Regions from separate parts of the Serratia sp. Res13-Sevr-LER1-36-b genome, predicted to be linked through region 2. Evidence: riboswitches for the same ligand, from Rfam matches in the RefSeq annotation. Region 2 holds a riboswitch; the other holds the start of a gene.
The links. Region 2 has a riboswitch for fluoride ahead of IMQ33_RS24565 (manganese-dependent inorganic pyrophosphatase). Riboswitches for the same ligand answer to the same signal wherever they lie in the genome.
Positions count from the first base shown of each region.

Region 1: another riboswitch for fluoride. It lies ahead of crcB (fluoride efflux transporter CrcB); the one in region 2 lies ahead of IMQ33_RS24565 (manganese-dependent inorganic pyrophosphatase).

Region 1 is NZ_JADACK010000038.1:31,879-36,307, reverse strand. It holds gene IMQ33_RS22320 (diguanylate cyclase) at 1-858, shown strand, start outside; gene IMQ33_RS22315 (YnfU family zinc-binding protein) at 863-1,024, opposite strand; gene IMQ33_RS22310 (cold-shock protein) at 1,098-1,580, opposite strand; gene cspE (transcription antiterminator/RNA stability regulator CspE) at 1,927-2,136, shown strand; gene crcB (fluoride efflux transporter CrcB) at 2,385-2,768, opposite strand; fluoride riboswitch at 2,842-2,905, opposite strand; gene adrA (diguanylate cyclase AdrA) at 3,198-4,262, opposite strand.
Region 2 is NZ_JADACK010000044.1:158,656-163,084, reverse strand. It holds gene eno (phosphopyruvate hydratase) at 231-1,511, opposite strand; gene IMQ33_RS24570 (universal stress protein) at 1,526-1,954, opposite strand; gene IMQ33_RS24565 (manganese-dependent inorganic pyrophosphatase) at 1,958-2,860, opposite strand; fluoride riboswitch at 2,966-3,040, opposite strand; gene IMQ33_RS24560 (porin family protein) at 3,336-3,917, opposite strand.

The sequences.
Region 1 (4,429 bases), on a different contig from region 2:
CTGGCGTTGTTGCTTTCGTTGGCGCTTAGCGTGTATATCGGTGGACCGGGCGCGATAGCCTTCCCCATCCCCGCACTGTTATGGTGCGCCGTGCGTTATCATTTATTTACCGTCACCTTACTGACGCTTCTGACCGGCGTGACGGAGATTGTCAGCATTTCTGCCAATCTGATGCTGTATGAAACACCGGGAGCGCGAGGGGCGGTCATGGACAGCCTGATGTCAGCCCGTTTGGGGATTGCCATGTTGGTGATGGGGCCGCTGATTTTGTCCAGCTCGATTGCCGTTAGCCGTAAACTGCTGCGCCGGCTGGAGCACAGTGCGAACCACGACTTCCTTACCGGGACATTGGCGCGTAGTGCTTTAACGCGCAAAGGCAGGGAAATGCTGGAACATAAGCAGCGCACGAAGGAGGCTGTGTCGCTGTTGTTAATCGATATCGATCACTTCAAACTGATCAATGATACCCATGGTCATGCCATCGGTGACCACGTTCTGGCGGCATTCGCTCATATTTTGCGGCGTGAACTACGCCACGACCAGTTATTTGGCCGACTGGGGGGCGAAGAGTTTGCCATTATGCTGCCGCGGGCACTGGGGACGCAGGCGGTGGCCTTGGGGGAACATTTGCGCCAGCGGATAGAAAGTGCCGAGCTGAACCCCAACGGCAAGGCACCATTGCGGATCACAATTAGTGTGGGCGTGGCGAGTTTGGCAATGAATGAGGATAAGTCACTGGAACAGCTGATGAATATGGCGGATATTGCGCTTTATCGCGCCAAGTCCCAGGGCCGCAACTGCGTCGAATCGTTTAACATGGTCAGCGGCAACAGCCTCAGCCATGTCATATTCAAATAGCGTCTCAGCCCTGCTTTGGCGCGAATTGCGTGCCGCAGTTGGGGCAAATCAAGGTGCTGAGTTTACGCAGTTTTGAACATTGCTGTTCGGTAACATAAGCACACTTTGGGCAGGCAATTTGAGTGGTGCGGTTATTGTAACCTTTAACGCTGGTGGATTCAGACATGTCGCGTACCTGTGTCAGGTGAAAACCCACGCTAACACAGGTGCCATTAAATTGCTTTGAATGTTTTCAGGGGCTATAGGGTCTTCAACGCCTGCACGGTTTCATCGATATCGATTTCGTGCTCAGAGAAGACGTGAGTCGCGTTCTGGAAGGTGGTGACTGACAGCATACGCAGCGTTTCCGTGGCGGTTTGTGGCGCTTCGGCTACTTGCGGACGGATACGGTTCATCAGCAAGCCAACGGACAACACGGTGTTCTCTTTATCGACCTCCACCTTGACCGGCACTTCTTTGGTGAAGGTGTCGAAGGACTTGATGCTGGAGATTTTGATTCTCTCGTTGGCGATGGTGATGTACTTGCTTGGTGCCTGTACCTTTACCGCATAGGCCGATGGCCCTTTGGTATTGTTGGTTGGCTCAAAGGTTACCAGCGCGTTTTTCTTAATCAGCTCTGGGTTTTGCACTTTAATCACGTGAAAATAACGATTTTCCCCGTTCTCGTCGGTGATAAAACCGAAGCCTTTGTCTTCAAAAAAAGTCGTTATCTTGCCGTTCATGGTCATTCTCATCAGATCGTTCGTAACAGCGCTAATGATAACGCGTAATGCCGTGCAGTGACAGGGGGGCGGTATTTCATCAGCAAGGCGAAAGCCTAAAAACTGCGGGGTGAGGGGCACTAATGAGCGTCGCAGGCGTTTAATTGGTTGCTCAACGGTTTTTTGGCGTATTGGGCTGCCTTGGACATCTCTGGTAACCGCAGACATCAATTTACAGGGTAAATAACCGACTTTTTCACTTTTTATCGATTTTATGTGATCTGTGTTGTGGACAAAATCCCGTCTAATTGCTGTACTGTATTGGACACACATTTTGTGTCTTACATTCACGTTAAAGGTAAGTTTGATGTCTAAGATTAAAGGTAGCGTTAAGTGGTTTAATGAATCTAAAGGTTTCGGTTTCATTACTCCAGAAGATGGTAGCAAGGACGTTTTCGTTCATTTCTCTGCCATCGCTAGCAATGGTTTCAAAACTCTTGCTGAAGGCCAGCGTGTAGAATTTGAAATCACGAACGGTGCCAAAGGGCCATCTGCTGCTAACGTTATCGCTATCTAAGCTACAGTAGCCAAAATTGTTAAAACCCGCTCCATGAGCGGGTTTTTTATGCTTTTTTTTCAGGCCGGGAGCGGTTAAGGGAACAGGTAAACCTTGATGAAGGCCAGGACGATCAGCACGCACGCCAGGGTGACAACCCATTCAGTAGTGGTTTTTGGCAGGTTAAACATTCAATTCCTCACTCAGCCCAGAATACTTAGCGAGGATTATCCCGATGGCAGATTAAGAAAACATTAAGCCCCGAGACTTTAATGGCCGTACAACGCTCTAACCAGCATAAAGGCCAACAGCGTCATCGCCAGCGAACCCGCCAGGTTGAGCAGCATATTGGCGATGGCCCAAACAATGCGCCCGTCCTGCAGCAGATAAACCACTTCGAGCGAGAAGGTAGAGAAGGTAGTCAGCCCGCCGCAAAAGCCGGTAGTGATTAGCAGCTTCCACATCGGGTCAATGTTCGTCATGCGAGTAAACAGTGCCAAGGTCAGGCCGATGATAAAAGCCCCCACCAGGTTCACCGTCAAGGTACCCAACGGAATATGTTGATGTAATGGGTTGAGCTTAAGGCTCACAGCCCAGCGCAACATGCTACCCAAACCACCGCCAATAAACACTGCCAGTAAAGAACTCCACATGGTGATAAACCCTATCCTAAAGATGGAAGATGCTCAGAAAGGTTCAGGCAAGCGCCTACGCACCTCTCTGAGAGGTTACGTAGACATCATCAGCCTGTGAAAGGCGGTTATGGAGGAATGTCATCTCCGTTTGTTGGCGCGAAGCAATCGCGCGGGGCAGATTTTACACCTTGTCGCTGTGGTTTTGTAGTAGCTTCCGCCAGCCAGGAATGACTCACTTAACTTCAATAACCGCACTTAATACCGCGACACCTAACGCCAGAGGAGTCGTGCAGGGTTGAGCGCATGGGCGCGCGATACGAGCCAACAGGGATGGGTTTACGGCGTGTCGGCGTTCTGTATGACTCCCATCTGTTACGCTATTTTTCGACGTCATTTATCCAACCAATTTATCAAATCATTAAGCTATCAACTTAATAAACTGGTGGGCTAGCATTGATGTTCGGCGAGTTCCTGCCGGTTGCGGCCATTATTTTTTGCCCGATACAGTGCGATATCGGCGGCCTTCAACCACTCCTGGTAGCCGGGCATCTCGGGCTGGTAATCGGCGACCCCGGCGCTGATATTCAGCTTTAACCCAGGGGCTTCACGGAAGACGACCTCGTTCAGGCGCTCCTGAATGCGGTGTAGCGCCAGGCTGGCCTGTTCGGCACTGGTATTTGGCAACACCGCGCCAAACTCATCTCCGCCGTAGCGCCCAACGATATCCATCGCCCGGAGCCCCAGCACCAACTCTTCCGCCAGAACGATCAGCGCCTCATCCCCCAGCCCATGGCCGAAGGTATCGTTGATGGCTTTGAAATGGTCAATATCCATCAGGATCAGCGTAGCCGTATGATTATAGCGCCGGCAGCTATCAAACTCATTGTGCAGCAGGTGTTCCCAATGGCGGCGGTTAAACACGCCGGTCAAGCCATCACGCGTGCTGATGCGCAATAGCTCCTGTTGCTTTTCTGCCAGCCGCTTGGCGGTTTGGTAGGTCACATAACCAAGGAAGACTGGGTAAATGAAGATCATCGGCAGACACAGATAAACCTGCTGAGGTGTGGATTGTGGTGTAAAGGGGAAGCCCAGTATCGCACTGGTAACCAGTGCCCCGATGATTTGCGCCATCAGCCCTTTGAAATACAGCGACGGTCCGCCGGAGGCGATATTGTTCATCCCCATCATCGACAGGATCACCACGGCGGGGAGCGCATTGAAACCCATGATGGCTACCCACATCCCACCTAGCAGTGCATCGATGAGCAGGTTGCGGATCTCGGTGGCGTAGGGGGCTTCGCTGCGGATAGACCACTGATAAGCGACATGTGGCCAGATAAAGCCATTTACTGCCAGTAAGATCCACACCCCAACCGACTGGTGCTCTGGATAGAGCGCTGTAAGTACGCACAAGAAACCAATCCCCAGGCCGACAATACGTGGCAGGTAGAGGCGCCTGGCGAAGTTGAGACCTGCACGCCGGGTGTTAATAGCCGATGGAGCTGTAGGCATCCCATGTTTCCCTGTGATGAATTATGCAGCCGGCCTGAAGCCGGAAAAAAACGAATAGCTAAGAATATGCCCTATAATCTAAGCATAGAACATCTCGGGTAGATCTCACCTTGTTACAACTGGTTGTTGTTATAGCCGAAAGAAAGTCGCTAAATACCTATAGACAA
Region 2 (4,429 bases):
TCTGTGGGCATGTGCCCGACAAGATTATTGCAGGATGCAAGGTGCCAGGTTCGGCCGCGTATTTCAGCCATGTTAATGCCTCATCGGTGTTATCGGGGTTCAGTAGCGTTGGTCAGTTCGCTTTCCTGTTTATGACAATCAAGCTTTGCATCGCGGGTGTAAGCATAGAAAGAATAAATATACATCCATTAATAACCCCGGCGGTTCGCCAGGGTTATTGCCATAATAGGTTATTTAAAGGCTGACTTTCCTGCAAACTGTGCTGACGAGCCCAACTCATCCTCAATTCGCATGAGCTGGTTGTATTTTTCGATACGCTCACCCCGGCACGGGGCTCCTGTTTTGAGATGACCTGCACGCATGGCCACTGTCATATCGGCGATAAAGCTGTCGATCGTCTCTCCGCTGCGGTGTGAGATAAAGGCACCCCAGTTGTTGTCATGGCAGAGCTGAACCGCATCAAAGGTTTCACTCAGGGAGCCAATCTGATTGAGTTTAATCAATGCAGCATTCGCAAGATTTTCATCAATCCCGCGCTGTATATACTTCACATTGGTCACAAACAGATCGTCACCAACCAGTTCAATCTGATCTCCCAATCGATCATGCAGAATTTTCCATCCTGCCCAGTCATCTTCCGCAAGGCCATCTTCAATAAGGACAATCGGGAAGGTTTTAACCAGCATCTGGTAGTAGTCCGCCATCTCCTGCGAGGTCAGCTCGGCATTCTCCGTACGCAGATGATATTTTCCGTTTCGATAAAACTCACTGGAGGCTGGGTCCATACAGATAACGATATCTTCATTAGGGCGGAACCCTGCTCTCTCTATGGCAAGGACAATCAGTTCCAGCGGTTCACGATTTGAAGAAACTGCCGGGGCAAAACCGCCTTCATCGCCCACACCGGTCGACAGGCCCATTTCAAGAAGAACCTGACGAAGCGACTGATATACTTCGCTACCCCAACGCATGGCCTCCCTGAACGTTGGTGCACCGTAAGGCGCAATCATATATTCCTGAAAGTCAGCCCCCTGACCGCGGGCATGAACGCCCCCATTGATGATATTCATGCAAGGCACCGGCAGCAGATTTGCCCCAATCCCACCAAGATAGCGGTACAAAGGCGTATGAGATAGTTGAGCGGCGAGCCGTGATACGGCCAATGAAGCGCCCAAAATAGCATTTGCCCCCAGGCGCGCTTTATTATCCGTCCCATCCAGGGCAATCATAATGTTATCGATGCCGCGCTGATCGCGTACATCATGCCCTTTAAGGCTGTTATGAATCTCAGTGTTAACGCTTTTGATCGCGTTGAGGACTCCTTTCCCGCCGAAGCGCGCTTTATCACCATCGCGGCGCTCTATAGCCTCTCGCGAACCGGTACTTGCTCCGGAGGGGACGGAGGCTCTTGCAACAGTACCGCATTGGGTTGAAACATCGACTTCCAGGGTTGGGTTACCCCGAGAGTCCAGGATTTCACGGGCATGGATTGTTTCAATAATAAAGCTCATATAAACCTCTAATATCAGTTGGTTGCAATATGCTTAATCAACACGTCAACGGTCAGATGGTTGACGAATTCAATTGAATGGGAAGAGAGCATCCCGAAAAGTCTGTTTTTATGTCCCATAATGACCAGATCTACACCCGCATCGGCGACGTAGGCCTCTACGTCTTTAAAGCGGCTGATCGTCACTATCTCTTTCACATCCACGGGAAAATTGACTGTCTTCACTAACCGACTAAGCATTGCTTTTACCGCAATAATTTCAGCAGACTGCCGGTCTTTCGTTAAAGAGTCTGAGGTAATGTCTAACTCTTGAAGATCTGAAGTGAGGTGTCCAAGGGTGATCACCGTCCCTTGTTCATGAAAACCCCTGGCGACACTTTGAAGCAGAAACTGGCCGTCGGTTTCATCGCTGAGCATTAACAGAGCATGTTTATACATTTGCATTGATTACCTCGAGGAGGTTGAGAGAGTATCCGTCAGCCACGGCAGTATCTCTTTTTTCCTGCTTATAATGCCTGGAAGAGACAGACACGTTAGATTGAACGCATTATTTTCTGAGAAATATATCGTTGTGTGTTTCTTAAAGATGTCCGTGACAGCCAACATCGCAATGTCAAAATCGCCGGACTGACACTCTTTTGTTAATGCGATAAGTAGGTCAGCGAGCATTGCATCTACTGCTGACATGCTGGCGACTTCGATTTGAGAAAGCAGCACCGACTGGGCGTTAATCCGGTAGCGTTTGGCATCTTTCTTAAGAAGTGAGTCTGGTGTTTGCCCCCCAATATCTGTTTTCGCGATCAGCAACTCTTTCACGAAAGAGTCATAATTGAGTTGGCTTATGGAGGATAATGACTGCACGGCAGCGATGTCTTGAGCTGTAGTGGTAGGTGATGTGAGCGCAACAGTATCACTCAGTATCGCTCCTAACATCAGAATGGCCTGAGATGAAGAGATCGGCTGAGGATTTTCAAGGGTAAGGATTTGCCAGATCACCGTGGCACAGCAGCCATAGGAACGTATCCAAACATCCGGGGGATCCTGTGTCATAACGGTGCCCAGCCGGTGATGGTCTATGATGCCAACAATGTTGCCGTCGGCAAGTGAGGAAGGGCCCTGTTCCAGATCGGTAAAGTCGACCAGCCATACCTGTTTGCCACTGAGGTCTTCGTCGAGCAAGGGGGGAGGGGCTACGCCGGCCTGCTGCAGAATAAATGCCGTTTCAGGTGTAATTTCACCGAGCCTAAAAGGAGTCGCGCGCTTGCCGAGATTTGTCAGCCAGTCTGCTGTAATGAGTGCGCTGCAGATGCTGTCGCTGTCGGGATTCTGATGGCCAAAGACATAGATCATTTCAGCGTCTCCTCTGAGGTATCAGACGCAAGAAAGATCAAAGGTAAAAGATGATTTTTTTTCATAAGTGTACCTGACATACGTGCCTAAGGATAAAAGCAAAAATGTATATCAGGCGTCATCATCCGAACTGGACAGTCCGGCGGTTGGGAAAGGTGGAACACCATCACCTTGAAAAAAAGCATAGGGCAAAATTATAATCTGTGCAACAAAAATGCCGCCTACTTTGACCGTGATCATTTTTTTCCTGACATTCAGAAAATCGTTTAAAGCTTCACTACTTTGAATTCTAGGTGAATTTTATTATTCTGAACTACGTTTCACGACTACATTGAAGTACTCTACAACCGGACACGGCGCCACCGTTATCACAGCGGCATCTGTCCAGAGGCCTTCGAAAAGGCCTCATCGTGAGGAAAGAAACTGTCTGTAGAATTGGGTGTGCTCCAGTGATGGAATAATGGCAGGCTAATCACTAAAAGCCATATCCTATATCAAACGTCCCTATGTTTACATTGTAATTGTGCATTTTCATACGTTGATAAGATAAGCCGATACTCCAATGCCGCTCATCACCAAAATAATACTTCCACCCAACGGCGCCATAAAGGCCAAGTCCGTTTTTACTCTCAATAGTATTATCTTCATGATAAAGGTTAGTGCCTGCTCGAATATAGAGTGAATGATGCCCCAAAGGCAGCATGGCTTGCAAGGCGAGCGGAATTGTATGATAGGTTATATTTTCAGGATGAGCGTAACCATCTGAAATAATTAGGGCTGTATCGCCAGCTAGACTAGCATGTCCATAGGCATAGCCAGTATAAATGCCCAGGTTTTTTGTAAAACCATATTGATACCCTATTTGTATATGACCACCTGCATCATTACCTTCTATATAAGTAACTCCAGAATTTAAAGATAACTCTTGCCCCGCAAGTGCAGATAGTGGAGCAATGAGGAAAAGCAAAGCATAGCATGTTTTTTTAATTTTCAAAATACACTCCTTAGATATAACTAAACGTTCTATGGTGGGAAATATTTTTTTTAATATCACCATGATGTAATTCCTAATGGTAGTATTAACAAACTAAACAATGGTTTCGTCTATTTGTTGATACTCTAAAAGATAATCTACCTAGTCTTTTAATTGCGGTTTTTGTATGGGTGGGATGATGGTTTGACACTCCTCTCATAGAAGCGCTCACCATATTGTTAACTAAAAGAATGGTACCTATTAAAAATAGGGTTTTTAAAAATTTATTCATGATGGCAATGTCCAAAATATGCGTATTTTTATAACTCACTGTTTTAAAAAACATTTCATGATGTTTTTTATTGCTAATTACAGATCGTGAGGAATAGGAGAGGTAATAAATACAGGGTAAAACAAAGGCAAGGATGGATTTAGAGGGTTTATTCTCTACGTGTACCAAGTAATAATAGGTTTTTGTTGATTTTTTCATGACGATACCTGATAAGTTAGCCTATTTGAATAAGCGAAAATATATCAGGCGCCATTATCCACTTTATAGGTTAATTATAAGTGGCGGTTCGGAGAAGGTAGAGCAC